Linked DNA regions of Colwellia sp. M166. The protein of the gene in region 3 interacts with the protein of the main gene of each other region in a pairwise test. Links are inferred from orthologs where the notes say so. Each region holds a gene or a part of one and is shown on either strand. Other genes may lie near its edges.

Evidence for each region.
Region 1: the proteins of ftsB (region 3) and ftsL interact in binary tests that used the Escherichia coli proteins (3 or more experiments, as listed by UniProt). The link is inferred for Colwellia sp. M166 from one-to-one orthologs.
Region 2: the proteins of ftsB (region 3) and FGD67_RS13685 interact in binary tests that used the Escherichia coli proteins (3 or more experiments, as listed by UniProt). The link is inferred for Colwellia sp. M166 from one-to-one orthologs.

The regions. Positions count from the first base shown.
Region 1 is NZ_CP040755.1:2,986,829-2,998,308, forward strand. The notes cover bases 5,857-8,810. They hold ftsL (cell division protein FtsL), read left to right. Parts: upstream 5,857-7,153; coding sequence 7,154-7,468; downstream 7,469-8,810. Other genes in these bases: mraZ (division/cell wall cluster transcriptional repressor MraZ), read left to right, coding at 5,857-6,151; rsmH (16S rRNA (cytosine(1402)-N(4))-methyltransferase RsmH), read left to right, coding at 6,197-7,138; FGD67_RS13640 (penicillin-binding protein 2), read left to right, coding at 7,490-8,810. Also shown: FGD67_RS13600 (IS1182 family transposase), read left to right, coding at 1-398; FGD67_RS13605 (YcxB family protein), read left to right, coding at 1,038-1,511; FGD67_RS13610 (extracellular solute-binding protein), read left to right, coding at 1,654-2,667; FGD67_RS13615 (iron ABC transporter permease), read left to right, coding at 2,692-4,320; FGD67_RS13620 (ABC transporter ATP-binding protein), read left to right, coding at 4,317-5,417; more of mraZ, read left to right, coding at 5,693-5,856; more of FGD67_RS13640, read left to right, coding at 8,811-9,247; FGD67_RS13645 (UDP-N-acetylmuramoyl-L-alanyl-D-glutamate--2,6-diaminopimelate ligase), read left to right, coding at 9,240-10,838; murF (UDP-N-acetylmuramoyl-tripeptide--D-alanyl-D-alanine ligase), read left to right, coding at 10,835-11,480. UniProt on the Escherichia coli protein: Essential cell division protein. May link together the upstream cell division proteins, which are predominantly cytoplasmic, with the downstream cell division proteins, which are predominantly periplasmic.
Region 2 is NZ_CP040755.1:3,005,279-3,015,054, forward strand. What follows is about bases 1-2,927. They hold FGD67_RS13685 (cell division protein FtsQ/DivIB), read left to right. Parts: upstream 1-1,037; coding sequence 1,038-1,817; downstream 1,818-2,927. Other genes in these bases: murC (UDP-N-acetylmuramate--L-alanine ligase), read left to right, coding at 1-102; FGD67_RS13680 (D-alanine--D-alanine ligase), read left to right, coding at 99-1,034; ftsA (cell division protein FtsA), read left to right, coding at 1,823-2,927. In the rest of the region: more of ftsA, read left to right, coding at 2,928-3,058; cell division protein FtsZ, read left to right, coding at 3,137-4,300; lpxC (UDP-3-O-acyl-N-acetylglucosamine deacetylase), read left to right, coding at 4,439-5,356; FGD67_RS13705 (DUF721 domain-containing protein), read right to left, coding at 5,446-5,907; FGD67_RS13710 (M23 family metallopeptidase), read left to right, coding at 5,940-6,839; preprotein translocase subunit SecA, read left to right, coding at 6,965-9,643. UniProt on the Escherichia coli protein: Essential cell division protein. May link together the upstream cell division proteins, which are predominantly cytoplasmic, with the downstream cell division proteins, which are predominantly periplasmic. May control correct divisome assembly.
Region 3 is NZ_CP040755.1:1,172,771-1,184,233, reverse strand. What follows is about bases 6,742-9,678. They hold ftsB (cell division protein FtsB), read left to right. Parts: upstream 6,742-8,027; coding sequence 8,028-8,330; downstream 8,331-9,678. Other genes in these bases: truD (tRNA pseudouridine(13) synthase TruD), read left to right, coding at 9,490-9,678; ispD (2-C-methyl-D-erythritol 4-phosphate cytidylyltransferase), read left to right, coding at 8,330-9,058; FGD67_RS05320 (hypothetical protein), read left to right, coding at 7,289-7,939; FGD67_RS05325 (hypothetical protein), read right to left, coding at 6,742-7,077. Outside these bases: FGD67_RS05360 (hypothetical protein), read right to left, coding at 1-346; FGD67_RS05355 (LPP20 family lipoprotein), read right to left, coding at 362-1,285; FGD67_RS05350 (murein transglycosylase domain-containing protein), read right to left, coding at 1,288-2,586; FGD67_RS05345 (ETEC_3214 domain-containing protein), read right to left, coding at 2,617-3,372; FGD67_RS05340 (LPP20 family lipoprotein), read right to left, coding at 3,406-3,960; FGD67_RS05335 (uracil-xanthine permease family protein), read right to left, coding at 4,202-5,476; upp (uracil phosphoribosyltransferase), read right to left, coding at 5,569-6,195; more of FGD67_RS05325, read right to left, coding at 6,286-6,741; more of truD, read left to right, coding at 9,679-10,809; 5'/3'-nucleotidase SurE, read left to right, coding at 10,806-11,463. UniProt on the Escherichia coli protein: Essential cell division protein. May link together the upstream cell division proteins, which are predominantly cytoplasmic, with the downstream cell division proteins, which are predominantly periplasmic.

The DNA.
Region 1 (11,480 bases), 1.8 Mb from region 3 along the record:
GTCAATTAATGCCGGGTAAAACCAGAACAAAAGAGCGTGATTTATATTTGATGCATTACCGAGTGCGTATCAAAGATTGCCGACATTGTAGCTTGCAGCCACAATGCACAAAAAGTGCAACACCACGAAAAATATCTCGATGGGTGCATCAAGACAGAATAGATAATATGGATAAGTTGATGAAAAAACGGCCAGACTTGATGCTGATAAGAAAGCAGACCGTTGAACATCCGTTCGGTACGATTAAATGTTGGATGGGTATGACGCATTCACTCACTCGTCGATTTAAAAACGTCCGAACCGAAATGAATCTCCATGTTCTGGCTTATAACTTCAAGCGAATGTTAAACATAATGGGTGTTGAAGGGTTAATGAACGCCATAAAGGCCACGATATAAGGCTCTAGCTTTATCTTTTTATTTTAAATTCGACTCACATCCAAAATAAACAAACTAAGCGGTAAAACGTATTTTAAAATTTATACGAACAACAATGAGTTTTTACACAGGCTGGCCACTTTGCGGACGATTTTTCTTAACCAAATTCACCTCAGTAAAAGGCAGTTTAGATACGAAAGCGGACGTTAGCATTGGTTTACCTAACGACAAGTGATCTGACAAACTGATCATTAATATTTCAAATGTGAACGACGGCAATGGTGGCTTATTCGACTGTCTGATTTGATTAAAACCTATAAATTCAAAATGTCACCAAAAATTTGATGAGGTGAATAATAACACCTCTAATTAGGTGGCTAAATTAACTATGCCGCTATATACAGCTAAGTTGATTGTTTTTTTGCATAGGTACTAGTGGCAAAAAAACTACTTCACTCTCCATTTCACTCTCTTTATTTTATGTAGGTAATTCAGCCTTTGAGCCTTAAGCTGATCTATTATCATTAAAGTAAGCTCAGTTGATTATAAGATGTTGAACTAATGGTTATCCAGTCAAGTGTTGTCTGCTGAGATGACAAAATAGTAATTATCTCGAGATATAGGTAAAATGCAGACCACTCCAATGATGATGACTGTAATATGACCCAGCCCCTTGATTATCGAACTACATTTATTCTAGATAAATCTCACTTTAATGAATGTTATGAAGAGTCCGTGCAAGCACAAACTTTTGTTCGTTTATATGGTAAAGGTTTAGCACTACTGGTTGTTGGTGCCGGCCTAGTGTTGTTTTCAGAGCTCAACCCTTACGCAGCATGGTTTGTTTTCTCACTAGGGGTGTTAGAACTGGTCAGTACTCGTTACAAAAAGTCGTGGTGGGTTGCCCGTCAAATGCTAAGTAAGGTAGCTAAAGCTGAAGTTACCTTAAAAATTAATCAAAACAGTATTCATATATCGTCATTTTATAATGACAATAAAATGCTATTTAAAGATATTGAATGTTTAGCACCAACAACCAATGGCTGGCTAATAACTCATAATTCAGTTCGCCATTATATTTCTAACCGTTGTCTTTCAGAGTCAGCGAAAGCATTTTTACAAGCGAAATGTTAACAGGTTAACAAATTTATCTTCAAACCTAGCCGAAATCAAAGTTAAATGAGAATAATTCTCAAAACCCTTGACAGCCATAAATATCTTCATTAGTCTGACGGCAAATTTAGGAATCTCTTTTCTGACTGTTTAGGCGGACTTAATGTTGAATAAAATCTGGTTTTCTACTCTTGTTTTTGTCGCCCTTATTGGTGCAAGTTTTCATGCTTTAGCAAACGATGAGGTTAATGTTTATTCGTATCGTCAGCCGTTTTTAGTTAAAGCTCTTTTTGATGAGTTTACCAAAGAAACTGGTATTAAAGTTAATGTGGTTTTTGCCAAAAAAGGCATGGCTGAACGGTTAGCTCGTGAAGGTGAATATAGCCCCGCGGATATTTTATTAACCACAGATATTAGCCGTTTGATTGAATTGCACGATAAAGGGCTTTTACAAGCTGCAACCTCGACTGAAATGACAGCAGCCATTCCTGCGCAATATAGAGCATCAGACGATACTTGGTATGCGTTAACAACACGCGTGCGTAATATTTATTCTGCTAAACGTTTAGGAAAAATAGATTTTAACTATGAAGATTTAGCGGATAAAAAGTGGCAAGGAAAAATTTGTACTCGCAGTGGTAAGCATCCTTATAATGTCGCGTTAGTTGCGTCTATGATTGCAGAGCATGGCGAGGCAGATACCCTAACGTGGTTGGAAAAAGTTAAAGCGAACTTAGCACGTAAACCACAAGGCAGTGATCGTGCACAAGTACAAGCCATTCACCAAAACTTATGTGATGTATCGTTAGGTAACAGTTATTACTTTGGTAATATGTTGAAAGATGAGCAGCAAAAAGTTTGGGCTGATGCAGTTTATATTAACTTTCCAAATCAAAATAACCGTGGTGCTCATGTTAATATTTCTGGTATGGCGATGGCCAAATATGCCCCTAATCAAGGCAACGCTTTAGCCTTAATGAACTTTTTAGTTTCAGAATCCGCACAAAAAATGTATGCAGAAACAAACATGGAATATCCTGTGCGTCCAGGTGTAGAACCGTCACAATTAGTGAAATCTTGGGGGCAGTTTAAAGCAGATAATTTGTCACTCGAAACTATTGCCAAGCAACGTAAAGCGGCGTTAATTTTATTAGATAAGGCGCAGTTTGATTTATAATACTTTTTCTTAAGATTTAGTTTCGTGATCATTGGGAATAAAAATACCAGTTGGAAATTTTTCAGCTGGTTTTTTGCTTTTGCATTAATCTTACCTATCGTTGTAATGCTGCTGGGTAGTCTTAATGCTTCGAGCGATTTATTTAGCCATTTGTGGGCCACGGTGTTACCTGAATATATCCGCAATACTGTCGTGTTGGGTTTGCTGGTTGCGCTGTTATCTTTGTGTTTTGGTGTTCCTGCCGCCGCAATCATTAGTCAAACTAATATTGTGATGGGCAAACAACTACGCTGGTTGTTAATGCTACCCTTAGCAATGCCGGCATATTTAGTCGCATACTTATATACTGATCTATTTGATTATGCCGGCCCCGTACAGCGCTTGTTACGAGCCTGGTTTGATTGGCAGTCCCCCAATGATTATTACTTCTTTGATATTCGAACCATAGGCGGCGGTGCCATCGTGATAGCTTTAGTGCTATTTCCTTATGTATACATGCTGACACGTACGGCTTTTGAACAGCAAGATCGCAATTTACTACGCGCAAGCCGCTTATTAGGCTGTACAGAACGCCAAAGTTTTTATCAGATAGCATTACCATTAGCCCGACCTGCAATTGCCGTGTCATTAGCATTAGTAACAATGGAAACCCTCGCTGATTTTGCTACCGTACAATATTTTGCCGTTAATACCTTAACCACGGCTATTTATGATACTTGGTTAGGCTATAGTGATTTTGCCGCTGCCAATGCACTCGCGAGTGTTTTGATGCTGTTTATTTTGTTTGTTGTTGTGGCTGAACAACGAGCCCGAGCAGGACAGCGACATCAATCAAGTCGGCCCAATACTCAACATCAACGCAAAAAACTTTCTCTTACGCAGCAAGTTGTCGCCAGTTTATTTTGTTGGTTTTTAGTTTTTGCCGGTTTCTTACTACCGGTGATATTGTTACTTGTGATGGCGTTTGATTACGCGGATCAACAACAGTTTTTGGCCTTAATTGAAACCGGAAAAAACAGTATAGAAATTGCTGCTTATAGTGCCACTATTGCGACGTTAATAGCCTTGATGTTAGCGTCGTTTCAGCGTCTTCATCAAAGTCGCGGTCGGATGTTACCGCTACAAATTTCAGGTTTTGGTTATGCTATTCCTGGTACTGTGCTTGCTATGGCGATGTTGGCAACTTTTGGCCCAATCGATCATGGCATTAATAATGTAGCCAAAATGCTAGGTTTTACTGCCCCAGGCTTGATATTATCAGGTACAGTTTTTGCCATTGTTTTTGCCTTTGTAGTGCGGTTTTCAGCGATTGCTAATGGTACGCTCAGTGCTGGTCTGGGCCAAATTCCTCGTTCACTTGATTTAGCACCGGCAAGTCTAGGTGTAAAAACTTTTCCGGCGCTTTTACGTGTTCATTTACCGTTATTAAAATCATCTATTCTTGTTGCTTGGCTCTTAGTTTTTGTTGAAGCGATGAAAGAATTACCGGCGGTATTATTGCTACGGCCATTTAACTTTGAAACCTTAAGTACACAGATATACCAACTCATTTCTGATGAGCGATTAGAGCAAGGGGCACTCGGCGCTATTTTAATCGTGTTATTTGGCTTACTGCCTATTATTTTTCTTAATCGCCAAAAGGACAGCCAGTGAAAGCACTTATTAGCATCGAAAATTTAGCGGTTGAACTGCAATCAAAGCTGATTTTATCGCAAGTTGACTTATCATTGGCAAAAGGTGAAATACTAGGACTTGTTGGGCCAAGTGGTTGTGGTAAAACCACGCTATTAAATACCTTAGCGGGTTTTATTGGCCAAAGTGCCGGTAATATTGCTATCAATAGCGCTGAAAAAGTTATCAACATCAGTGTTGAAAATATGCTGCCAGCGGAAGAGCGTAATATAGGTATGATATTTCAAGATTACGCCTTGTTTCCACATCTGACGGTCAGTGAAAATATTTGCTTTGGTCTGAAAAAAATAACCAAAGCTGAACAAAAGTCGCGTTGTGAAGAACTATTAAAGTTATTAGAACTAACTGACTTTGCTGATCGTTATCCCCATCAATTATCCGGCGGTCAACAACAGCGGGTTGCTATTGCTCGTGCTTTAGCACCACAGCCAAGTTTATTATTGCTTGATGAACCTTTTTCAAATATTGACGCTAGATTACGCCATGAGCTAATGATTGAAATTAGGCAACTATTAAAGCGATTGGATATGACTGCTATTTTTGTCACCCATAATAAAGACGAAGTATTCACTTTTGCCGATAAAATTGCGGTTATGCACCATGGTCAAATATTACAAGTAGGAGCGCCAGCGCAAGTCTGTCAGCAACCTAGTAGTTGGCAAGTCGCTGATTTCTTGCAATTGGGTAGTTGGTTGCCAGTGTCAGTGCTAAATGATGACAGCCACTCAGAAGTCTCGAGCTTAATTGGTAAAATAAACCTTGAGCATATTATTAATCGAGAACGCTGTCATGGTGTTAATAGCACGAATTTTCAGTTACTAGTTAAAGCAACAGATATTGAACTTGCTCAACAGCAGGCGAATAATGTTGTTATTGAACATATCGGCGTTACTGAGCAAGGTTATCGATATTTACTGAGCAGCATTGAAAAAGAATCAATATTAGCATTCTCACAGTTAAGTTTTTACAGTCAAGAATTGTTTGTTTTAGGTGCTAAATTAGCCATTCAGTTAAAAGGTCAACATTTTCTGTTATATCCTACTATCGCTCACCCGTAATTCGGGTGAAGGTAACACTAGTGTCGCTAATTTGTGACAGATAAATAGCATTTTAGTCTAAAATAATTAATTATATCGCCATAATTGGGTGGCAGATCCACAAAAGCCCACAAATTCATCCACTTCCCTCAAAGCCTTTATTTTATAGGCACTCAGCGCGATCAAATTACAAAAACTTTGCTTGACATAAGTTTGCTTTACTCACTAAACTGTATGATTGTGGGATAAAGTGGGAATTAGTGGATCAAAAGTGATCCCAAACAATAAGTTGGACTATGTACAGAGGCACTAGCGCAATAACGCTCGATAGCAAAAATAGGATCACGATACCAACAAGGTATCGCGAAGAGCTATTTGCTGATTGCCAAGGAAAAATGGTTTGTACCCTTGATATTCAACACCCATGCTTATTGTTATATCCACTGCCTGAATGGGAAGAAATAGAATTAAAGCTTTGTGGTTTGTCGAGTATGAATCCACAAGAGCGATTATTACAGCAAGTGCTATTAGGTAACGCTTCAGATTGTGAAATTGATAAAAGTGGTCGTTTATTAATAAATGGTCCATTACGCCAACATGCAGGCTTAGAAAAAAACTTAATGTTGGTTGGACAATTGAGAAAATTTGAAATTTGGAGCGATAGCGCTTGGCAAACACAAATGCAGCAAGGCATTGCGAAAATACAGTCAGGTGAAATAGAACTGACTGACCGCTTACTTGATTTATCCTTATGATAAGTCGTTGAATGATAATAACTAAATGGCGTTTATAAACTCATAATGCAACACGATAATGCACACATTTCAGTTCTGCTTGAAGAGTCAATCGCAGGGCTCGCAATAAAGCCAGAGGGTATTTATATCGACTGTACGTTTGGCCGTGGCGGACATTCAGGTTTAATTCTTGAAAAGCTTGGATCAAATGGCCGTTTAATTGCGATAGATAGAGATCTTACGGCAATAGCTGTGGCAGAAAAATATGCTAATGATGAACGTTTTATCATCGAACACCATGGTTTTGCTGACTTACAAATGATTGCTGAGAAGCATCAGCTGGTTGAAAAAGTTGATGGCATTTTACTTGATTTAGGTGTCTCGTCACCACAGCTTGATGAAGCTGAACGTGGTTTTAGCTTTATGAAAGATGGCCCACTTGATATGCGCATGGATACCACTCGTGGGCAAACGGCAGCACAGTGGCTTGCAGTTGCTGATGTCGAAGATATTACTTGGGTGCTGCGCACTTTTGGTGAAGAGAAACATGCTTGGCGTATCGCTAATGCCATTGTTGATGAGCGAGAAGTTACTCCATTAACTCGCACAGGGCAATTAGCGCAATTAATTAAGAAAACAGCACCACAAAGAGAAATTAAAAAGCATCCAGCTACGCGTAGCTTTCAAGCTATTCGCATGTATATCAACAGCGAATTAGAACAAATTGAAAAAGTTTTAGCAGCGTCTTTAGCTGTGCTTGCTACCGATGGCCGTTTGGTGGTGATTAGTTTTCATTCACTTGAAGACCGTTTAGTAAAACAGTTTATGAAAAAAAATTCGCAAGGTAAGAAAGTGCCACGAGGCATGCCAATTAGTGAAGAAGAATTAAATAAAGGCAAGAATTTAAGTTTAGTTGGACGTAAGTTAAAACCCAGCAAAGATGAAGTTGAAGAAAATGTGCGTTCTCGCAGCTCGGTACTTCGTGTTGCGCAAAGGTTAGCGCGCTAATTACGGTGCTTTAGTATGGCAACCAAGAAAGTGGTGTTAGTACTTGATATTTGGCAGGACATTCGGCGCCATCTCGCTATATATGGCATTTTATTATTAGTATTGCTATCAGCGTTTTCAGTCATTTACTTTACTCACTTGAATCGGCAAACCACCAGTAAAATTGAAGTGTTATTAACTGAACGTGATGGCTTAGAAAATGAATGGCGTAATTTATTATTAGAGCAAAATAGCTTGGCAGAGCATAGTGCCATCGAAAGCAATGCAGAAAAACAGCTGAATATGACAAGGCCAGATGCCAGCTCTGAAATTATTATTAAATTACCATAAATTTTTAGCACGAGTAGGGCTATGAAAAAACCAGCACAATATAATCCGAACACAGTAGTATGGCGTTTTTACGTTGTGCTAGGTGCTGTTGTGCTGATTTATGCTGGTTTAATGGCTCGTACTGCATATATTCAAGTGTTTGAACCTGACATGCTGAAAAAGCAAGGTGATAACCGCTCACTTCGTACCAATACTAAAACCGTACAACGGGGCTCCATTGTCGATCGTAATGGCCATGAATTAGCGATCAGTGTACCGGTAGAAACAGTGTGGGCGGATCCTAAAATTATTTTTGATAGCAATGCTTTATCAATGAAAAAGCATTGGCAAGCTTTGGCTGATGTACTAGGTCAAGATGTTAAAAAACTACAAGTGAGAATTACTAAAAACCCGACTAAACGCTTTGTTTACATTGAACGTAAAGTCGCACCGGCGATGGCTAATTATATTCGCGAATTAAAAATTCCAGGCATTCATTTACGTAAAGAATCTAAGCGTTTTTATCCTGCGGGTGAAATAAGTGCCCATGTTGTCGGCTTTACTAATGTTGATGACAAAGGTATTGAAGGCATTGAGCGGGTTTATGACCAGTTGCTAACTGGAGAAGATGGTGAAAAACAATATCGTAAAGACGCTAAAGGTCGAAAGATAGAGATTTTATCAGTCAAAGCCTCTACGCCACCTAAAGAAATAACCTTGAGCATTGATCAACGTATTCAAGCACTTGCTTATCGTGAACTCAAAGGCGCAGTGAAAGCGTTTAAGGCAACATCAGGGTCCGCTGTTGTTACCAATGTGAATACTGGTGAGGTATTAGCTTTGGTGAATAGTCCATCATATAACCCAAACAACCGTTCGGGTGTAGCAATTCACCGTTTTCGTAATCGCGCTATTACTGATATCTATGAACCCGGTTCAAGTGTGAAGCCATTGACGGTTTTAACTGCACTGGAATTTGGTAGCGTAAAAAAAGATAGCATCATTGATACTTACCCAGGCTGGATGCGATTAGGTGGTAGTCGAGTTTCTGATCCGCGCTACCTCGGAAAAATAACTTTAGCTGAGTTATTGGTGCACTCTTCAAATATGGGCACGACTAAGTTGGCATTATCGGTACCCAAAGATTATTTAATTGATAAGTTTTTTGATGCAGGATTTTCTGAAGAAACCGGTACCGGACTTGTCGGTGAAAGTTCAGGCATGATGCACGATAGAGCGCGTTGGTCAAAATTTGAATTAGCGACATTGTCTTGGGGTCACGGTGTTGCTATTACCCCAATTCAGTTGGCGCGTTTTTATACCATATTAGCTAATGGCGGTATGAAAATACCGTTAACGATTTTAAAGCAAGACCCACAAGAACAGGTCAAGAAAAATGCTGAACGTATTTTTTCTGCAGAAAATAGTCAAAATGTATTAGACATGCTTGAACACGTCGTTAATGAACACTATACCGTTGCAAAAATAGACGGTTACCGTGTTGGTGGTAAAAGTGGTACGGCGATTAAAGCCTTTGCCGGTGGTTATGGTAATGATTATGTCGGTTTATTTGCCGGTGTAGCACCGATATCAGATCCTGAGATTGCTGTGGTGGTGGTGATTGATGACCCCGGTGGTGATTTATATCACGGGGGGGAAGTTGCTGCGCCAGTTTTTTCCCGTATTATGAAAGGCACGCTGCGGCTGCTCAATGTAGCGCCAGATGCCAATACCAAAGTAACCGTTGTAACGGCAGAGCCAAAAACAGAAAACCTACCCAAGGAGCGTGACCATGTTTGATCACGCTTTACGCGTTTCTAATCAACCAAGAAATTTTGCTGCCATTGAAGCGGTATTAAAGCGTGCTAGCATTAGCTTGAATCACCATGATTTAACTCAACTTAAAGCCAAGTTTTCTCAGCTGTTTCAAACTGATGCGACTACTGCTGACTTGGTTAATGATACGCGAACGATTAAGCCTGGCGATGTGTTTTGTGCCGTTATGGGTAGCTTACGTGATGGACGTGAATATATTGCCCAAGCGCTTGCTGCCAATTGTGCAATGATAATACAAGAAACGACTGAGCCATCAGCACATGGAAAACTGACTTGGTTACAGCAGACAGATACAGACGCCATTGCGATATTGAATTATTTTCAGCTGAATCAAGACTTATTTAATGTTGCTAAAGCCTTTTATGGCGCACCTCAACAATCGATGAATATTATTGGTATTACCGGTACCAATGGTAAAACCAGCACCAGTCAAATTATTGCTAATTTATTAGACTATTGTCAGAAAAACTGTGCGGTTATTGGTACCAATGGTGCTGGCAAGCTTGCCAGTTTAAAAAGTATTGATAACACCACCCCAGGTGCAACAGAGTTACATCAGCTATTGGCATTGTTTAATACCCAAGATATCACCGATGTTGCGATGGAAGTTTCATCGCATGCGTTAGCGCAAAAACGCGTTAGCGCCGCTTTATTCAACACCGCAGTATTTACTAATTTAACGCGAGATCATTTAGATTATCATCACACTATGTCGGCTTATGCTGACGCGAAAAAACAAATATTTACCGGTGATAGTCAGCAAGTTGCGGTGATTAATGGTGATGATAGCCAAGGGCGCAATTGGCTAGAACATTGGCCTGAAATACAAACTGTAGTGGTGTATGGTCGTGGGGAAAATATTAGCAGCTATAGCCACTTTGTCCAAGCACTTGATATAAAACACCATGTGGATGGGGTAAGTTTTACGTTAAATACCGAGCAGGGCCAGTGCCAAATTCGCAGTCAGTTGTTAGGTAATTTTAATGTCGAAAACCTCCTCGCTGCTATCGCGGTATTAATGGTTGAAAACATTGCTCTGAGTATGATTGCTAACGCAATTAGGCAACTTGTACCGATTATTGGTCGTATGGAAGCCTTTTCATCTGTTGGTAAACCGACAACGGTTGTTGATTATGCCCATACCCCTGATGCTTTGGCGAGTGCTTTAGATGCTTGCCGTTTACATTGTCAGGGTAAACTATGGCTAGTTTTTGGCTGTGGTGGCGACCGCGATGTTGGCAAGCGTGCTTTGATGGCAAAGGTTGCTGAAGACAAAGCGGATCATATTATTATTACTAATGACAACCCGCGTAGTGAAGCGCCTGAAGCAATAGCTGCCGATATCATTGCTGGTTTACGCCAGCCAGAGTGCGCTGAAAAAATCTTAGATAGAAAGAGCGCTATATTAAGCACATTACAGAAGGCACAGGCCAATGATGTCATTCTTTGTGCCGGTAAAGGTCATGAAGATTACATCATCATGGGGGCTGAAAAGCATCATTATGATGAACGCGCAGTGGTTCGTGGGTTTTATACAACAGAGGTGATGCTATGATCGCGCTAACGTTAACTGAACTTACGCAAGCGGTTGATGGTCAATTGTTTGGCGAGAACTTAACGATAAATGCTATTAGTACTGACAGCCGGGCCTTAAATGCTGGCGATGTTTTTTTAGCATTACAAGGGCCAAATTTTGATGGTCATAAATTTGTTAAGCAAGCCAGTGAGCAAGGCTGTAGCGCTGTTATTGTTCAACAATTTTATGATGAGATTGCAATGGCACAAGTGGTAGTTGCCGATACACATCAAGCCTTAGGTCAAATTGCCGCGTATGTGAAAGCAAAAGTTGCCCCAAAAACGGTTGCAATTACCGGTAGTAGTGGCAAAACCACGGTAAAAGAAATGGTTGCCGCAGTGTTAAGTCGTTTAGGTAATGTTTTAGCAACTCAAGGTAATTTTAATAATGATATTGGTGTACCACTTACCTTATTACGTTTAGAAGAAAAGCATGACTTTGCTGTTGTTGAGTTAGGTGCAAACCACATTGGTGAAATTGCCTATACCTCAGGCTTAGTAAAACCAGATGTTGCCATTATTAACAATATTGCTGCCGCACACTTAGAAGGGTTTGGCGATTTATCTGGTGTTGCTCGGGCAAAAGGCGAAATATTTTCCGGGTTAAGTGCTAATGGCGTCG
Region 2 (9,776 bases), 1.8 Mb from region 3 along the record:
TTATGTGATGGTGACATGGTGATCACTCAGGGAGCCGGTAATATCGGTACGATTGCGCGTAATTTAGCGACAGATGAAAAATTAATGGTGTTAACAGTATGAAAGCTTTGATCGAACAAAAACTGGCAGTTTTATATGGTGGTACATCAGCAGAAAGAGCGGTATCACTTAACTCAGGTAAAGCGATAGCTAAAGGTTTAAGAGAAGCTGGCTTTGACGTTCAACTTATTGATACCCAAGATTATTGCTTAAGCGATTTAGCGACACTTGATATTGATCGCGTTTTTATTGCCTTACATGGTCGTGGCGGTGAAGACGGTTGTGTGCAAGGTGCACTGCAATATATGAATATTCCGTACACCGGATCTGATGTGCTTGGCTCTGCACTGTCGATGGATAAAATTCGTAGTAAACAAGTGTTTCAAGCCTTAAATTTACCAACAGCTGCTTTTGCCATTGTTAATAAAGCAGAATATCAAGTGGGTGATGCTGACAAAATCTTACAGCAATTAGGCGATGTGGTGATGGTGAAACCGGCCAATGAAGGCTCAAGTATTGGTATGTCAAAAGCAAATAATGCTGAACAGTTACATCAAGCTTTGAACGCCGCTTTCGAGTACGACCAACAAATATTAGTTGAAGCTTGGATCCAAGGGCCAGAATACACCGTGGCTATTCTAGGGCAAACGCCTTTGCCGGTAATTCATATGGAAACGCCGCATGATTTTTATGATTACGACGCGAAATATATGTCGACAAGTACGCAATACCATTGCCCATGTTCTTTATCGCAAGCCGATGAAAGCGAGTTGCAATCTATAGCGTTAAAAGCGTTCAATGCTACCGGCGCAAAAGGCTGGGGAAGGGTAGATGTCATGCGTAACACTCAAGGCCAATGGCAGCTATTAGAGGTTAATACGGTACCTGGTATGACAGAAACATCGTTAGTACCCAAAGCTGCAAAAGTACATGGTTTAAGTTTTAGTGAATTAGTGACAGAAATTGTTGCTATTAGTGCGCAAGGTCGCCTGTAGGTAATGGCTGAGGCAATAGAGAAGCAACAGCCGTTAAGGAATGACGTCACCAATTTACACTGGTCGTTTTGGTTAGGCGTTACGTTTTTTGTTGCTGTTATTATTGCCATATTATTGTTTGGTTTTTTTTTAAACAAACGCTTAAGCGCTGAAGAGTCAGTGCCGGTTACGTCCATTGCTATTGCGGGTGAAATGCCGTATACCACGCGTTTAGATATTGAAAATGCAATAGAAAAAGTTAATTTGGGTAATTTTTTCAATTTGGATGTTAATGATGTCCAACAGAGAGTGGCTAAATTACCTTGGGTTTATTCGGTTTCAGTACGAAAAAAATGGCCAGATGAATTAAAAATTTATGTAGTAGATCAAAAGCCTATTGCCCATTGGAATGGTGATTTTTTGATTAATGAAAATGGTAAAGCATTTCAGGCTGACATAAAACGTTTAGTTGAGAAACTGCCGGCATTTTTTGGCCCAGAAGGTAGTGAGAAAGTTGCCTTGGAGAATTTTAGAAATTTGAATAAACTGTTGGATTTTAGTCAGTTAAGTATTGATGAGTTGGTACTGTCTGAACGTTTTGCATGGCAGCTTATTTTAGATGATGGTGTGACTATCAACTTAGGTCGCGATAACCGCGTTGAGCGTATACAGCGCTTTATGGATGTTTATCCACAGATAAAATTGAATACAAAGCAGGGTCAACAAGTCGATTATGTTGATCTGAGATATGATACTGGTTTAGCCGTAGGTTGGAAAACCACGGATAATAAAGAAAGAGTTTAACCTTAATGTCAAAAGTAACTGAAAGAAATTTAGTAGTTGGATTAGATATTGGAACGTCAAAAATTTCAGTAGCGGTTGGTGAGATCACACCCGATAATCAGCTCAGTATTGTTGGTGTTGGAAATCAACCTGCCCGTGGCATGGATAAAGGTGGTGTTAATGACCTTAATCTGGTTATTCAGTCTATTCAGCGTGCGATTAACGAAGCTGAATTAATGGCAGACTGCCACATCACCTCAGTTTACCTTGGCATTTCAGGTAAGCATATCAGCTGCCAAAATGAAAACGGTATGGTGCCCATCAATGATAAAGAGGTGATGCAGGATGATGTGGATAACGTTATTCATACCGCCCGCTCTGTGCCCATTTCGGCAGAACGTCGTATGCTGCACGTTTTGCCGCAAGAATATAGCATAGACTGCCAAGACGGTATAAAAAGTCCTATCGGCATGTCAGGTGTGCGTATGGAAGCAAAAGTACATATTGTCACTTGTGCAAACGACATGGCAAAAAACATTGTTAAATGTGTTGAACGTTGTGACCTAAAAGCTGATCAATTAATTTTCTCAGCGCTTGCTTCTAGCTACGCAATCTTAACTGATGATGAAAAAGAGCTTGGGATCTGTGTGGTTGATATGGGCGCTGGCACTATGGATATTGCGGTTTTTACCGGTGGCGCTTTACGCCATACCGCGGTAATACCTGTTGCAGGTAATCAAGTTACTAGCGATATTGCAAAGATTTTTCGTACACCGTTAAGTCATGCTGAAGAGATTAAGGTGCAGTACGCCTGTGCGTTGCGCCAAATGGTCAGTATGGAAGAAAATATTGAAGTGCCTAGTGTTGGCGGACGTCCTGCACGCTCGATGTCACGTCATACTTTAGCGGAAGTCGTTGAGCCTAGGTATCAAGAATTATTTGAACTGATCCAAGAGGAACTACGAGAATGTGGATTAGAAGATCAAATTGCTGCGGGTTATGTTTTAACCGGAGGTACAGCAAAAATGGAAGGTGTAGTTGAGTTTGCCGAAGAAGTATTTCAAATGCCAGCACGAGTTGCTCAGCCTTCAGATATCTGCGGATTGAAAGAGTATGTTAACGACCCAACATATTCTACGGTTGTCGGCTTGTTACACTATGGTATGCAAGCGAATCAGCAGCAAAGTAATGAGAAAAAGAAAAGCGAGTCAGTCGGTAGTATCGGCTCGAGAGTACTTGCTTGGTTTAAAGGCGAATTTTAATTAGCGATTTTAGTTACTAATTAAAAGTATAAAAGAGTTTTGGTGGAACAAAACGTATTAAAAATCGGAGATAATAAAATGTTTGAATTAATGGAAGATCACAACGCAGAAGCAGTCATCAAAGTTATTGGTGTTGGTGGCGGGGGCGGAAACGCGGTAGAACACATGGTGTCACAAACCATTGAAGGTGTAGAATTTATTACCGCAAATACCGATTCTCAAGCATTACGTAACTCAGCGGCAAATGTTACTTTGCAGCTAGGTCACGATGTCACTAAAGGACTGGGTGCTGGTGCGAACCCTGAAATTGGTCGCCGAAGTGCGGAAGAAGACCGAGAAACTATTAAAGAAACACTGCAAGGTGCTGATATGGTCTTTATCGCAGCTGGTATGGGTGGTGGTACGGGCACTGGTGCTGCGCCAGTTGTTGCCGAAATAGCCAAAGAAATGGGGATTTTAACGGTTGCGGTCGTGACTAAGCCATTTCCTTTTGAAGGCAAAAAACGCATGAACTATGCCGATCAAGGTATCGAGTTTTTATCAAAAAATGTTGATTCATTGATCACTATTCCGAACGAAAAATTATTGAAAGTGCTTGGCCCTGGCACCAGTTTATTAGATGCCTTTAAAGCCGCGAATAATGTTTTATTAGGTGCTGTGCAAGGTATCGCGGAACTTATTACCCGTCCTGGACTCATAAACGTCGATTTCGCCGATGTTAGAACCGTAATGTCTGAAATGGGTACTGCAATGATGGGCTCTGGCACTGCATCAGGTCCAGACCGTGCAGAGGAAGCGGCAGAAGCTGCTATTTCAAGTCCGTTACTTGAAGACGTTGATTTAGCTGGCGCGCGCGGTATTTTGGTTAATATCACTGCCGGCATGGATATTAGCATTGATGAATTTGAAACTGTTGGTAATGCGGTTAAAGCTTTTGCATCTGAAAATGCTACCGTTGTCGTTGGTGCGGTTATTGACCCTGAAATGACGGAAGAATTACGAGTAACGGTTGTGGCAACGGGTATTGGTGCAGAGCGTAAACCAGATATTACCTTAGTCAATCCTACGCCTGTGGCTGAGCCACAAGTTGTTGGTGGTGACTATATTGCTAGCGCACAACCTGAGCTGTCTGCGAATCCGGTTACTATGCCAGAAGCTAATGCTCAAGCGCAGAAAGTAGCAGCTACTGAACTTGATGATTATTTAGATATTCCGGCATTTTTACGTAAACAAGCAGACTAAGCGATATTCGAAAAGTTAATTACGCAATACTAAAAATGTTGGTTTTTTGATTTTATTAGGCTTTTTTGTTATATTACGTCTCCGCTTATTTTCGGCGGCGACTTATTAGCGCAAAATATAGGCTTAAGAAGGCTATTTATGATTAAACAACGTACGTTAAAAGAAAGTGTCTCTGCCATAGGTGTAGGGTTACATAAAGGTGAAAAGGTGCAGATCACTCTCCGTCCTGCGCCTGCTAACACCGGTATTATTTTTCGCCGAGTTGATTTAGATCCCGTTGTCGATATTCCAGCGACACCGGAAGCTGTGGGTGAAACAACTTTATGTACGTGTTTAGTGAATGAGCAAGGTGTTCAGATTTCCACCGTCGAACATTTGCTTTCTGCTGTCGCAGGTTTAGGTATTGATAACCTCATTGTTGAGGTTGATTCACCTGAAATTCCAATTATGGATGGTAGTGCTTTACCGTTTGTGTATTTAATTCAGTCAGTAGGCATTGAAACATCAAATGTTGCCAAACGCTTTTTACGTATTACTAAAACTATACGCGTAGAAGAAGGTGACAAGTGGGCTGAATTAAAGCCTTATGAAGGTTTTCGGGTTAATTTCGCGATTGAATTTGAACACCCGGTGATTGCTAATACTTGTCAAACCATGAGTATGGATCTTTCAAGTTGTTCATTTGTTAAAGAGATCAGTCGCGCACGCACCTTTGGTTTTATGAAAGATATTGAGTTCTTACGTTCACATAACCTTGCCTTAGGTGGTAGCTTGGAAAACGCGATTGTTTTAGATGAATATCGCATGCTCAATAAAGATGACTTACGCTACGATGATGAGTTTGTTAAGCATAAAATTTTAGATGCTATTGGTGACCTGTATATGGGCGGTGTTAGCATCTTGGGTGAACTGAATGCTTTTAAATCAGGTCATGGCTTAAATAACATGTTGTTGCGTGAAGTATTTAAACAAGTCGATTGTTGGGAATGGGTAACGTATGAAGATACGATTGAATCACCCATCCAATTTCAAGAAATTAGTGCGACGGCATTTTAATATAATTCAGTTGCGAAAATCGCTACATTAAAACCAGTCTTCGTGCTGGTTTTTTTATCATTAAATTTTACTAAACTGTTGTTCAAAAGCTATTTTTTTGCATGCGAAGCAAGTTTTTCTAACTTTTTCCGCAAACTATCAGGAGCACTGCGTGCCACTGCTAATAACTGCGCTGCGGTACGTGCTGATATAGTGGAATTAATGGCGTTAGGAATAACGGTTTTTTCGGGTATTTTTGTTCGAAATGGTGTGATTTTAATTTCTATTTGGTTGAATTCGTTATTGGTTACTTCGCTAAGTTCTCGGCAAATATTCATTCTTTCAAACTGTAATCGTTGGCTCCAAACGGCTGAGTTTACCTCAATGACAATGGCATTAGCTTTGAAATTGGCTATTTTCCAAACATCTGCTGGTAGGTCGGGACAAATTTGTCGTACAATATCAGCCAATACGGTTAAAAAGTTGGTTTTTGCAGCTATTTGTGCCAAAGTGCCTGACGTTGAATTAAACAGCGCTGACATGTCTGTGGGGATTTTCGATTTTCGTGCCATAAGTCAGCTCTTGAACAAACGATGAATGAGTTATGAGTTTAACATTACTATACCGAGGAAAGAACGTTAGATTTTCAATGAAGCTAAATAAGCTACATTGGTTATCTGCCTTAATTGTTTTTGCCTTAATTTCAGGTTTTATTGTCCATTTGATCGCCTCTGCAGATGATGTACCGAAAAATACAATATATCAGCTATCAAGCCTACCCATTATTGATGATACTAAAGTAAATAGCCAACAAGTAACCGCAGTTACCATGAAGTTGGCCGAATTACAAAGCCAAGTGTTAAGATTAAATGCTTTAGGCGATCGCTTAGCTGAAGAGGCGAGCATTCCTGATAATGAATTTAACTTTCAATCATTCCCCTCGAGTGGCGGTCCGATGATTCAAAGTCATGAGGAAAAGCCTAAAAGCTTAGCGGAGCTACTTTTGGATATTACCGCATTGGAAGAATCGCTTGGTCATGAAGAAAAACAATTAAAAATGCTTGAATCTGTCACTTTAGGTCACCATATAGAGAATACACGGTATTTGTCTGGTCGACCAATAAAGAAGGGTTGGTTGTCATCGTATTTTGGTATGCGTAAAGACCCTTTTAATGGTAAGCCGGCAATGCATAAAGGCGTTGATTTTGCAGGTAGTGAAGATGCTGATATTATAGCTACCGCATCTGGAGTGGTAAGTTGGGCAGGTGATCGTTATGGTTATGGTCAATTAATTGAAATTAATCATGGTGATAACTTAAAAACTCGTTATGGTCACAATAAAGCAATAAAAGTATCGGTTGGTGATGTTGTTACTAAAGGTCAGGTTATTGCAAAAATGGGCAGTACAGGTCGTTCCACAGGACCACACGTACATTATGAAATTTTGCGTAATAATCGCCAAATAGATCCAAAAAAATACGTTTATCGCAAAGCAAAAAATTAGTTTTTGCACGAATTTCAGTTGTTTAAAATACTACTGCGATTACAATACTAAGCAAGTTTATGTGATCGGTCCCACCGGTCATTTATTTTCAGCGGAAGATTTTCTTCTCAATATGGTTTAACACGATGTTTGTAAAGTTAATGACAAAACTGTTTGGTAGTCGAAATGATCGATTACTTAAACAAATGTGCAAAGAAGTAACAAAAATTAATGCTCTAGAACCCGTTTTTGAAGCCCTCAGTGATGAAGAACTAAAAGCAAAAACAACTGAGTTTAAAGAGCGCGTTGAGCAAGGCGAAGTACTAGACGAGCTTATTCCTGAAGCATTTGCTGTGGTACGTGAAGCGAGTAAACGCGTATTTGGTATGCGTCACTTTGATGTGCAAATGATCGGTGGCATGGTACTCAACTCGGGTAAAATAGCCGAAATGCGTACCGGTGAAGGTAAAACGCTTACCGCAACTTTACCGGCTTATTTAAATGCTTTAACCAATAAAGGTGTGCATGTGATTACGGTCAATGACTACCTTGCTACCCGTGATGCGGATTGGAGTCGGCCATTATTTGAATTTTTAGGTATGACTGTTGGCTGTAATATTGCTGGTATGGCACCTGGCGATAAACAAGCAGCATATAACGCTGATATCACTTACGGTACCAACAACGAGTTTGGTTTTGACTACCTGCGCGATAATATGGCCTTTTCGCCAGAAGAGCGGGCACAAAAGCCATTAAACTTTGCCGTTATTGATGAAGTCGACTCGATTTTAATTGATGAAGCGCGCACGCCATTAATTATTTCTGGTCAAGCGGAAGATAGTTCTGAACTTTACCGTAATATCAATCTGGTAGTGCCAACGCTTGTTCAGCAAGATGAAGAAGATAAAGAAGGTCAAGAAAGTACCGGTGACTTCACCATTGACGAAAAAGCCAAGCAAATCTATCTAACTGAGCTAGGTCAAATACATATCGAAGAAATCATGATCGAAAAAGGTTTAATGCAGCAAGGAGATTCTCTATTCTCAGCAGCAAATATTACTTTACTCCATCATGTTATGGCGGCATTGCGTGCTCATAAACTGTTTCAAAAAGATGTTGATTATATTGTTAAAGATGGTGAAATCGTCATTGTTGATGAACATACCGGTCGTACAATGGAAGGTCGCCGTTGGTCAGAAGGTTTGCACCAAGCGGTTGAAGCGAAAGAAGGTGTTGATATTCAAAATGAAAATCAGACACTGGCATCAATTACCTTCCAAAATTTTTTCCGTATCTATAATAAATTATCAGGTATGACAGGTACTGCGGACACAGAAGCGTTCGAGTTTAATCATATCTATGGTTTAGAAACGGTGGTTATCCCAACAAACCAACCTATGGTACGTAAGGATTTACCTGATTTAATTTACTTAACAGCTGAAGAAAAGTTTGAAGCGATTTTAGAAGATATTAAAGACTGTGTTGAACGTGGCCAACCGGTTTTGGTGGGAACTATCAGCATTGAAACCTCTGAATTCTTATCTTCATTTTTAAAGAAAGCAAAGATTAAGCATAAAGTATTGAATGCTAAGTTCCACCAACAGGAAGCTGAGATTGTTGCCGACGCGGGTAAAATTGGTGCGGTAACCATTGCCACTAACATGGCTGGTCGTGGTACTGATATCGTACTGGGTGGTAACTTAAGTATGATGCTAGCTAAGCTTGATAACCCAAGCGCAGACCAAATTGAAAAAGTGAAAGCCGCATGGCAAGAAGAGCATGAAAAGGTATTAGCCGCGGGTGGCCTACATATTGTTGCCACTGAGCGTCATGAGTCTCGTCGTATAGATAATCAATTGCGTGGTCGTTCAGGCCGTCAAGGTGATGCGGGCTCAACGCGTTTTTACCTATCGATGGAAGATGGCTTAATGCGCATTTTTGCCTCTGAGCGTATTTCTAACATGATGCGTAAATTAGGTATGGAGCGCGGTGAAGCAATTGAACATCCTTGGGTGACTAAGAGTATTGAAAATGCTCAACGTAAAGTTGAAGGCCGTAACTTTGATATTCGTAAACAATTACTTGAGTTTGATGATGTTTCAAATGACCAACGTAAAGTTATTTATGAGCAACGAAATGAGCTGATGGATGAAGCAGATATTGCTGAGGTTATTAAAGCGATTCGTGCAGATGTCGTTAATGGTTTGATTAGTCAACATATTCCACCACAATCGTTAGAAGAAATGTGGGATGTTACGGGCTTAGAAGAACGTATTAAAGGCGAACTTAATCTTGAGCTGACTATTGCAAAATGGTTAGAAGAAGACAGCAACTTGCATGAAGAAACTTTACGTGAAAAAATTGTTGCAGAAGTTGAAGCGAGTTATGTTGCTAAAGAAGAGATGGTTGGTGCTGAAGTTTTACGCCAGTTTGAAAAGGCTGTTATGCTACAAAGCCTAGATTCTCATTGGAAAGAGCATTTAGCGGCAATGGACCATTTACGTCAAGGTATTCATTTACGCGGTTACGCGCAAAAGAATCCAAAACAAGAATTTAAGCGTGAATCTTTCGAGTTATTTGCCGAATTACTTGATAACTTAAAATATGATGTTATTGGTATCTTAAGTAAAGTGCAAATTAAGGCTGAATCTGATGTTGAAGCGGTTGAAGAACAACATAGAAAAGCTGATGAAGCACCGAAAGAGTTTACACATCAGTCGGCCTCACAGCCTGAAGAAACTGCGATGGCGCGTGTTGGACGTAATGAGCCTTGTCCGTGCGGCTCAGGTAAAAAATATAAACAGTGTCACGGTAAGTTAAGCTAACTTATCAAGCGTTAAGTCTGACATAAAAATACCAGTCTTTTGACTGGTATTTTTATGTTTAATAGCAATCCGTCTCAGAAAGTACCTCTTAGCGAGAATTTAAAAGTCAGTCTTTGAGTGCTTGCGGGGCAAT
Region 3 (11,463 bases):
CAGGGCCTTGATAAGCATTGTAGTTTTCACTTAGGTTTTCTTTTAATTGAATTTCATCGATAAAGCGTGCTGCCATTCTTCTATCGATAACTTCTGAGCCACTATCAACGATAATGGTGGTTATTTCATTAGCAAAGTAGCCTTGTACAAACTCAGGTATATTAGATTTCATACCTGGTGCTACGATGATGTTGTTGTTTTTGACCTTTAAGTCTTGGTCCGAAAAACCGTCGATTGATGCTAAGTTTACTGATGGTAATGTTGGTAATGGTGGTAATGTTGCACCACAACCGATAACCACGACTGAAATCGCTGTTAAGGCGAGAGTTTTAATAGAGTTTTTCATGCAGATTCCCTTTTATTAAGACTTTATCATTTGTGTTTCTATTTTTTTTATCAGATTTATGACAGCTTTTTTATTTGCTTCTTTTTTATTGTTAAATGATGAACCTTTGCTTTTTAGTTTTATAAAGCTAATCACATCACCAAACTCATCTAAAACAGTAAACTCTGCATTGATAATATTTAGATAATTTTTAAATGCATAGCTTTGTTTTTCTGATAGTTTAATCTGAATATTACCGGTATCTTTTTTCTGGTTAGTGACTTTAAATCCTTGGCTTTTGATTAGTTGTTCAAAAGCCCGCTTAAAGTCAGCAGAGGCTTGAGCAGGATAAGTAATGGTATATTTATTTTTATACTTACAGCGCTTAAATAAACGTTCATAAGTTTGTGCTTGTTGACTAAATGCGAGTGTACTCTCTTCTGCCATACCACTGCCAAGGTAGGCAGGAATTAATGCGGTTAGTTTTTCTTTTTTATGGTTGTTTGTTGAAAGTGTGTGCCAACAAGCTGGCCCTTGAGATTCACTAAAATCTTCGATGATAAACATAAGTTCATCATTTATCGTTTCAAGTTGCTGCTTAAGTGATAGTTGCACTAATTTTCGTTCAACTCGAACCAGCACTCGCCATTGATTGTCAGCTTTACTATTATTTATTACCTGGATGTTAGGCAGTTCAATCTCTTGAGAAACCGCCATTGTATGCTGTTTAGTGCTTGTGGTGGTGGTATTACCGGTTTTATCTTGGCTGATACCTACACTTGATTGTATTCGTGTTGACAGCTTCTGTGTAATGTCAGCCAAAGCAAGTTTTTGGGCATTACTGTGATCAACGTCGATACCTAGACCATAAATATACTGTTCGTCATCAGCGGGAATTGCTTCAAGCGCATTGGCTAACGGTTGCAGCAAGATAAGTAATATACCGATGAAGTATCTCATTTTTAGACCTTTTGCTGTGAAAAATACTGTTTACTTTCCAGTACTTTATCTAGGTATCGCTGTGTTTCCGTATGGGTGCGCTTTTTAATCACATCGTATACTTCATCTGGAGTCATAGTATTGATCACCTTCATAGCCTTAAGGCGTCCTTTTTTACCTTTGTTAAACGCTCTAGCAACGTTGCCTATGCCAGTATTGTAGGCGGCAATAGCGCAATAAAGTCGGCTAGTTGGATTTTCAATTTCTTTTAAATACTGAGTCATCAAAATATGGATATAAGCAGAGCCGTATTTGATATTATCGCGGCCACTAAACAGTAATTCAGGGCTTGGTTTTTCTTTCATGCCAAGAATGCGATTATTGACATCAGCACCTGCTGTAGAGGGGACTATTTGCATTAAGCCATAAGCCGGTACATATGATTTAGCTAGTGGGTTGAAGTGGCTTTCAGTTTCCATAACCGCGAGGATAAATTGCTTGGACAGTTGCCATTTTTCGGCATTACTTTCAACATATTGTAAATATTGCTCAGCCTTTTTAAAGCGATCCCTGTGCAGGTTAACTTTATAGGTTTTAATGTTTTTTGTAATTAATTGATTAACATCACGTTTAATAGATTTTTTCTCTTCTTTCATGCTAACAACGAGTGCCTTTGGTGCCTTGGCTTGTTCGATACTAATCTCATCGCTATCAAGAAAGTTTTCGATATTTGCTATTTGTTTATCTAAGCGTGTTTGTGTACGTTTGACGACGATTTGTTGTTGTGTTTCTAGCGGAACGGTTGTTACTTGCTTAAGTATAGTGTTTAAGCTTTCAGCAGAATCTATACCTAAGTGATTTAAAACCGTTGGTGTTGAAATCTCTGTTTCTGGTGCTTTTTCTGTCGCAACGTCAAACTCTATCTGTTTACTGGCAAGGATTTCAGGTTGTTGATCTAATGAATCAATTATCGCTGCACGTATACGTTGATCTACTTCGTTATCTGATAAATTATCAGCATCTAAAAGGCTAATTTCTATGGTATCGTTTTCAAAGTCGGTTAAAACTTTAGTTTTGTTTTTTTCGTTATAGTGGACGTACTCTGTTTTAGAACTTAATTCAGCAACGCCCCATTTTTCTTTGATTTCAGCACGATAGTTTTCATACCGATTAAGATAATCCGTTTTAAACTGATTATATATCGCTTGGCGATTTTTACGATATTCGGCAAAGCTGTTGCTTTTTTTCTCTGCTGCTAGCGCGATTGGGCTTGAGAAACAGACGATCAAAAGAGCGACGGTGACTCTAGAAAAGCTAGACATAATATATCCTTATTAATACAGCTGTCAGTTTTACTGTTTATAGTAAAATGAATATTCAAAGTTAGTGAGAACGGAGTCTGCGATAACAGATAAGTCGACTTCACCTGCGCCAAAAAAGTTATTTCTCGCTTTCTGACTTATGTTTAACGCACGCGTCTGAGTTACTTTGCTATTGTCTTCTTCTAAGTTAACTTCGTCGTATAATTTTCGAAGCTCTTCAGCACTAATATTTATGTTCTTTTTATAACCGATAGCACCAAAGTATTGATTCATAAATAGTTTGTCTTTGCCTAACTCTTCTCTTGTTAAAAAGAAATCGACATTATTATAATCTAAGGTAAAGTCAGTCATATTCTGGGTATTATCCGCAACACTGATTTTATTCTCAGAAGGCTTTTTATTGAGCAGGTTGTTGGGCGTAAAATCATCTGCTAATGCGCTAATAGTATAGGCGGTAACTCTGCTGTCTTGCAAAATTAAGGTTAAGATATATTTTTCATTGAGATAATAGGCGAAGCTGATGTCGTCGATGTATTTACTCTTTTTTATTAATTGCGGGAAGCCTATTTGCTGTGAAATATACTCCATGTTGCTGCCAATATTGATCTTATTTAATGCTTCATACTCATACTTATGCGTAAAATTAGAAATAACCGCGACATAAGCTTCTTGAGCGAGCTCTTTCGAATCAGACCATTGACCGAGTGCCATAATAGCAATAGCAACAAAAAGGAACTTATCTTTAAAAGTTCCATTTTTAAACTTTATTTCTTCCCAGAAAAACATAACTAACCTTATTTTCTTCTATTATTGTGTACTTTAATTAGCGCTATTTTCAGACTTCATAAAGTTTAGATACAGTAAGGTTTCGTTTTCAGGAGATAACTTGATCGGGGCTTGTTGTAACAGTTGGCTAAATAGCGCTTTGCTTTTCGCTTCAGACAAGGTCACCAAAGTACATAGGTTTTTTACGTTATCTATTTGCGCATAATCTACTTTGACGACTTTTGAACCTCTTAGGAATTGATCGGTTAATTGTGCGCTGGTAATACTGATTTTGCTTTCAGTATTGGTCTCGCCCATAGAAGAAATCTTTGTGCTGTACTCTTCTTGTAAACTAGACACTCTAGTTTCAATTTGACTGGCTAATTCAGCTCTAGCTTGTGTTGCCGCTTGAGATTTATCCATTGAAAAACTGTTAGATGCAGTAACACACGAAGCTGCTGCCAAGCCTTTGTCAGAGGTTGGGCTTAACACCCATTGTGGAATGTTCATGCCTAATTCTGCAGCATTAGTTTCTGGTGTAGAGTTACACCCCGTGATGAATAGTGACATTGCAGCAATTGAGGCGACAGTTAAGTTACGTTTAAGCATTTCAGTCCTTTAATAATGTTTAATAAGTGAATTTTTATCTACTTATTTTTGTACTTTTGTTTTGTTATAGTAATAAATTTTTGAAATATTTCAACATATTGTTACATATAATTGCAAAGTGAATTGTTTTTCTAAAATTTTGATAAACGAGCAGACGAAGGACATTATATTATGTCTGCTCGCTTATTCTTTGTCATGGCTTGCTAGGATGTAAAAATAGCAATAACGCTATCATACTTATTTAATTATTGTTTTTAGCAGTATCTTCTTTAGGTAAAAGTAAGTTTAAACTGATAGCGACTAATGCGCACAAGCTAATCCCTTGAATGCTATAACCACCAAAATTGAGTGCCATGCCACCGATACCAAAAACTAAGACAATAGCAAAGATAATGAAATTTCGTGGTTGGTCAAAATCTACTTTCGCTTTCACTATGCTGCCTAAGCCAACACTGGCAATTAAACCAAATAACAACAGCATGATACCGCCCATTACTGCACCAGGTATGGTTTGTAATAAAGCACCTAACTTACCAACAAAGGCCATGATAATTGCAGCACAAGCCGCCCAAGTCATAATTCTTGGGTTAAATGCTTTGGTGAGCATTACTGCGCCTGTCACTTCTGAATAAGTAGTGTTTGGCGGGCCACCTAGCATTGATGCTGCCGTGGTGGCGATACCATCACCTAATAATGTGCGGTGCAAACCTGGCTTTTTGATGTAGTCTTTACCGGTGGCCGAGCTAATTGCTAAGACATCACCAATGTGTTCAATGGCAGGAGCTATGGCAATTGGCAACATATAAATAATGGCTTGCCAGTTAAATTCCGGTGCAGTGAACTTTGGTATGGCAAACCAAGCGGCATTTTGTACTGGGGTAAAGTCAATGATACCGTGATAAAGCGATAATACATACCCTACAACAATACCTGACAATATTGGCATTAAACGCATAAAGCCTTTGCTAAAAGCGGAAACCAATAAAGTGGTTAACAAGGCTGGTAATGAAATACTTAAGGCAAGTGATTGAGTAATTAATTGTGCTGAGCCATCACCCGTGCGACCCAACGCCATATGCACAGCAACAGGCGCCAGCGATAAACCGATAACCATAATAATAGGGCCGGTAACAATAGGCGGTAAATACTTACTAATAAAACCGACACCGCGCATTTTGATTAAACCACTAAAACAAGCATAAACAACACCAACGACAGCCAGTGCGCCCATGGTAGCCGGAATCCCCCATGTTTGTGTGCCGTACATAATAGGAGCAATAAAAGCAAATGAAGAGGCTAAAAAAACAGGTACTTGACCTTTTGTGACGAGTTGGAACAATAAGGTACCTATACCGGCAGTGCACAAGGCCACGTTAGGGTCTAAGCCGGTAAGTAACGGCATTAGTACCAAAGCACCAAAAGCAACAAATAGCATTTGAGTGCCAGTGAGTACTTCTTTAAAAAGTGACAAGTTGTTTTGCGCTAAATTACTCGATAATGGGGTATTTGAACTCATATTTCACTCAATAAAACTGCCAGCAAGCTGGCAGTATTGTTATTGTTTAAATAGTCATGTTTGCTGCAAGCAGCAAAGATGACTATTGATAATTATTTTGTGCCGAAAATCTTATCTCCAGCATCACCTAAACCCGGTAATATATAACCCGCGTCGTCTAAGCGATCATCAACAGAAGCGGTATAAAGTTCAACATCCGGATGTGCTTTCTCTAATGCTGCTACACCTTCTGGTGCCGCAACTAAGACCAGTGCTTTAATGTTGGTAGAACCACGCTCTTTTAGTAAATCGATGGTTGCTACCATCGAGCCGCCAGTGGCAAGCATTGGATCAATGACCAGTGCTAGACGCTCTTCAATTTGGCCGGCTAACTTTTCAAAGTAAAATACAGGTTCTAGGGTTTCCTCGTTACGGTACATGCCAACAACCGAAATACGCGCACTAGGAATAAGCTCTAGAACACCGTCCATCATGCCTAAGCCCGCACGTAAAATAGGCACAACAGTAACTTTTTTGCCTTTGATTTGTTCTACTTCTATTTCACCATTCCAACTATTAATTGTTGTGCTTTCAACGGCCATATTTTTGGTGGCTTCATAGGTGAGTAGACAGCCAACTTCAGAGGCAAGTTCGCGAAATCGCTTGGTGCTAATATCAGCTTCACGCATTAAGCCAAGTTTGTGTTTAATTAGGGGATGCTTTACTTCAATTACGCTCATCTTTTACTCCAAAACTCGATGAAAAAACTATTTTTGCATATTATATGTTATCTCTGCACTTATGTACTTAACTGCGATGAAAAAAATAATTCAGACTTGTTGTTGATCAATAAAATGCTTTGCTGCAGGTATGACGTGCATTCGTTCAATATAAGGTGAAAAATCAATATTGAAGGCGTTAACGTGTTGTCGATTGACGGTAATTAGCTGTGCTTTAGTTGGTAATGGGGTTTTACTGAGCAGCACAATGATATTTTTATAATCATTAAAATCAATTAATGAAATATGTAAATTTAAGCACCGTAGTTTCGTTAATAGCTCGGTTAGCTGCTCAGCATTGCTATTAACGCTTACTAAGGCACAACCTGTTGGGGTTAACTTTTTTGACAAGTTCAGATAAAAAGTGCTGCTAAATAATGCTTTAGGAGACTGCTCTTGTTGATAAATATCACACAGGATAATGTCAAAAGTGCTTTTGGTTTTTGCTAAAAAAGACTCAGCAGTTTCAGCAATGGCAAGTACGCTATCCGGTAAATTAAAGTAGCGTTTTGCCATTGTTATGATCTCAGCTTGTTGTTCAATAGCAGTGATATCAAAAGTATAATGATGAGTTAATGCTCGCTCTAAGCCGCCAGCACCTAAACCCAAATTCAAGATACTTTTGGCTTTACTTTGCCATAAGGTAAATATCAGCAGAGCTTGTGGAATCGCTAATAATATTGTCTCAGGTTGAGCTTTTGCCATAATGGCTTGCACAGCGTCGCCGCCTAAAGTGAACCAACGATATTGAGCGTTTTCGAATACTCGACATATTTGTTTTTCGAGTTTTTGTTGAAAAATCACTTCCCCTTCTAATTGGAGTAGTTGTGTGGCACTGAGCATAGTTTTCAACTTTGGCTAATTGATGACGAGATAAGTGTAATTTAATGTTTTTGAAAGGCAATCAGTAATTTTTATTAAATTAGCCATTCCAGCGTTTGAAGTCAATCGACAACTAAAATGTTGTTTAGCTATTTTATCTTTACACAACAATCAAGTATGCTTAAATTATCGGCACATTATCAGCACGTAAGTTAAGGCAGTTGTTAAATTTATGGTGACGCAATCATTATTATGGCAATCACAGCAGCAGTCATCAGACTTTGCTGAGCTTTGTAATGCGCTTTATGAACGCGAGCTGGTAAAATTAGCTAGTGATGAGCAATCACTACTGAGTGGTTTACAAGCAAAAATTAACAGTTTGCCTCATTATGTTAAACGTACGGCATTTGCTTTATTAAATGCTCAAAGTCCGCTTGAGCTAGACGTACAAAATGCTAGCTGGTCTGCTAAACAGGCAAGTATCTCACCTTCAACAAGTCAATTAATGGCTTATGATAATAATGTTATCTCATGGTACAGAGAGCAAGCATTAGTACATGGTTTAGTGGTTCCTATTGCACTAAAACAAAAAATTGTGCTTGATTGTATTGATAGAGTTGATGTCAAACGACAACGATTTCGTACTAATGTCTATGGTTGGTTTAATTTAACCGATAATGCCTTAAAAAAGGTTATTGAGCCGATGAATGCGAATTTACTTAAGCCGACTAAAAAAGTGATGACAGCAGCATGCGCAGGGCATTGCTGGCAAAACAATCAAAAAGTGCAGCCATCAATGCCGTCACTTCGAGAACTGTTGCTGTCTTGCACAATTAATTGGCGTAATTTCAAACAACCAAGAACAAATATTGCCCACAATTGATTTTTAAATCTTGTTGGGTGTTTACAGCAGACGGTACGCATTTATAATAGCGTACTGATATATCTTCGATAGCGACGTTAAATATTTTATGCGGCTGATCACGGCAGTTTTACTACTTTTTTTACTCCTTTTGCAATACCGACTGTGGTTTGGTAAAAATAGTGTGCCTGATTATATGGCATTGGAAGAAGAGGTTACCCGACAGTTAGCTAATAATAATAAGCTTAAGCAGCGCAATAAATTACTTTATGCCGATACCGATGATCTAAAGTCGGGCACTGAAGCGATTGAAGAACGTGCTCGCCATGAACTTGGTATGATCAAGCAAGGCGAGACATTTTTCCGGGTCATCCCTAACGATGATGGTGATAATAAGGAACGATTGCGATAATGAGCAATTCACTTGGGCAATATACCGTAGTAGTGCCCGCTGCAGGTGTTGGTAAGCGTATGCTGTCATCTTGTCCAAAACAATACTTAACCATTGAAAATAGAACCATCTTAGAGCATACCGTACAGCGCTTACTCAGCCATGAAGCCATTGCTCATATTATTATTGCTTTAGGTGAGAATGATGAATATTTTCCAACTACGTCACTGATAAATAATAAAAATATTACCTGTGTTGTTGGCGGCAAAGAACGTGTGGACTCGGTACTCGCAGGCTTAAGCTATTTAAATGGTAATGAAGAGCACTGGGTGTTAGTGCATGATGCTGCTAGACCTTGTGTTAAACATCAAGATTTGACGCAATTAATATCATACTGTCTTGCGCATGATCATGGTGCGATATTGGCCTGCCCAGTTCGCGATACCATGAAGCAAGCTAACCATGAGCAGCTAGTCGCAACCACTTTAGATCGTAGCCAAATGTGGCATGCCCTAACACCGCAAATGTATAAAACTGCGGAATTAAGCACAGCGATAACCTCGGCTCTAACAAAAGGTATCGCTATTACGGATGAATCATCAGCGATGGAAGCCTCAGGTTATGCTAGCGGTTTAGTTAACGCGAGTAGTGACAATATTAAAATTACTCAGCCAGAAGATTTGTTTCTTGCTGAATTTATTCTTAACCAACAAAAAAGTAATTTATCATCAGAGGCAATATGCGAATAGGGCACGGTTTTGACGTTCATAAATTTGGCGGTGCAGGGCCATTAGTTTTAGCGGGGGTTGCTATTCCTTATGAATTTGGTTTTGTTGCACACTCTGATGGCGATGTGGCGATTCATGCTTTATGTGATGCCATTTTAGGGGCATTATGTTTGGCTGATATTGGCAATCACTTCCCAGATACCGATGGTCAATATAAAAATATATCGAGTGGTATTTTATTACGTCATGTCGTTGGCTTAATGCAAGAAAAAGGTTATTGCCTTGGTAATGCAGATATAACTATTTGCGCACAAGCGCCAAAGGTTGCACCACACTTGATGGCAATGCGAAGATGTTTAGCTCAAGACTTACAAGCCGACATCGAGCAAGTTAATGTTAAAGCAACAACGACTGAAAAACTTGGTTATGTTGGCCGTAAAGAAGGCGTATCAGTGCATGCAGTGGTATTACTAAATAAGGCTACTAACTTAAGTAAATCTGTTGATGCAAGTGAATTAACGTTCGAAAATCGCTCAGTAGCAAATGATAACTTAGAGAAAGAAGTTAGTGCTGAATGCGAGAGCAGCTCTGTTACCCAAGTGAATGAAAGTCTTAATATCCGTACTCAAGCAGAAAAAGAACTAGTAACGGCAGAAACCTCTGAGCCAGTTAAGGAACCCGTCGTCAGTGCCTTACCTGCATTTACTTACTTATATGGTCAACCCATTTCTAGTGGTTTACTGCGCAGTAAAAAAGCTGATTTTAAAGTTTTTGAACAAATTCCTTTTTTGCCTTGTGGTGAAGGCGAACACCTTTTTATTCATCTTCGTAAAACCGGTGCTAATACGGCATTTGTTGCTAAACAACTAGCGCAATATTTTTCGGTCAAAGAGTCTTTGGTTTCTTATGCTGGCTTAAAGGATCGCTTTGCCGTAACAGAACAATGGTTTGGTGTGCATGTGCCAGGTAAGCAAGTTTATGACTTAAGTGATCTCGACATCGAAGGCGTTGAGGTACTGTCTTATAAACGTCATAACAAAAAGCTACGTATTGGTGGTTTAGACGGCAACCGATTTGAAATTACTTTACGTGATGTTACTGAAATTGACGAATTAGTTCGACGCTGGCATGTGGTGAGTAACCATGGTGTACCTAATTATTTTGGTGAGCAACGCTTTGGCATTAATGGTGGCAATATCGCAAAAGCATTGAGTTTGTTTTCAGGTCGTAAAGTTAACGATAAGAAAAAGCGTGGCATGTACTTATCCGCAGCACGTTCGTTAATCTTTAACCAAGTGATCAGCCAGCGTATTGAGCAAGAAAAATTTGAGTCATTACTTAATGGTGATGTAGTAATGTTGGCCGGCACACAGTCAGTATTTTTAGCTGATAGTATTGAGCAAAGCTTAATCGATAGACATTTAAATCACGACGTAGATATAACGGCTCCTATGTGGGGCGCAGGTGAGTTAATGACAACCAAGCAGGCGTTAACATTTGAACAAAATGTTGCAGAGCAACTGCCAGAGTTTTCTCAGGGTCTACCGCGTTTTGGTTTAAAACAAGAGCGTCGTCGTATTCGTTTGCTGATGAAAGAGCCGAAAATTGATATTGAGAATGACATTGTTACTTTATCTTTTTTCTTACCTGCTGGCGCTTATGCTACAACCATTATGCGCGAATTAATTAATTATACTGATATGACTGAACGAGTCGATGTATCTTCAAAGCTAACAACTGATAGTGAATCAAGACAAAAAGGCCAGTCATGAGAATATTATTGAGTAATGATGACGGTGTTAATGCCGAAGGTATTAAAGTACTTTTTGATGAGTTAGCAAAAGTATTTGATGTTACGGTGGTCGCGCCAGATAGAAATTGTAGTGGCGCAAGTCATTCGTTAACATTATTAAATCCGTTACGGGCGCAAGTATTAGAAAATGGCTTTATTGCTGTAAACGGCACACCAACAGATTCAGTACACTTAGGTGCGACACAGTTAATACAAGGACAGCTTGATTTGGTGGTTGCTGGCATTAATCATGGTGCTAATTTAGGTGATGATACGATATATTCTGGTACAGTAGCGGCGGCAACAGAAGGCCGCCATTTAGGTATGCCTGCAATAGCGGTATCATTAGTATCTAAATCACCAGAACATTTTCAAACTGCAGCGGTTGTTACCGCTAAATTTATTGAGCGCTTGCAGCTGCACCCATTGCCAAGTGATCAAATTATTAATATCAATGTACCAGATTTACCCTTAAATGAATTAAAAGGCATTCAAGTTACTCGTTTAGGTCATCGCCATAAAGCGGAAACGATGACGAAAATGAAAGACCCTTGGCAACGTGATATTTATTGGTATGGTCCTCTAGGGCAAGAGCTTGATGCAGGTGTTGGCACTGATTTTAATGCCGTAGCCA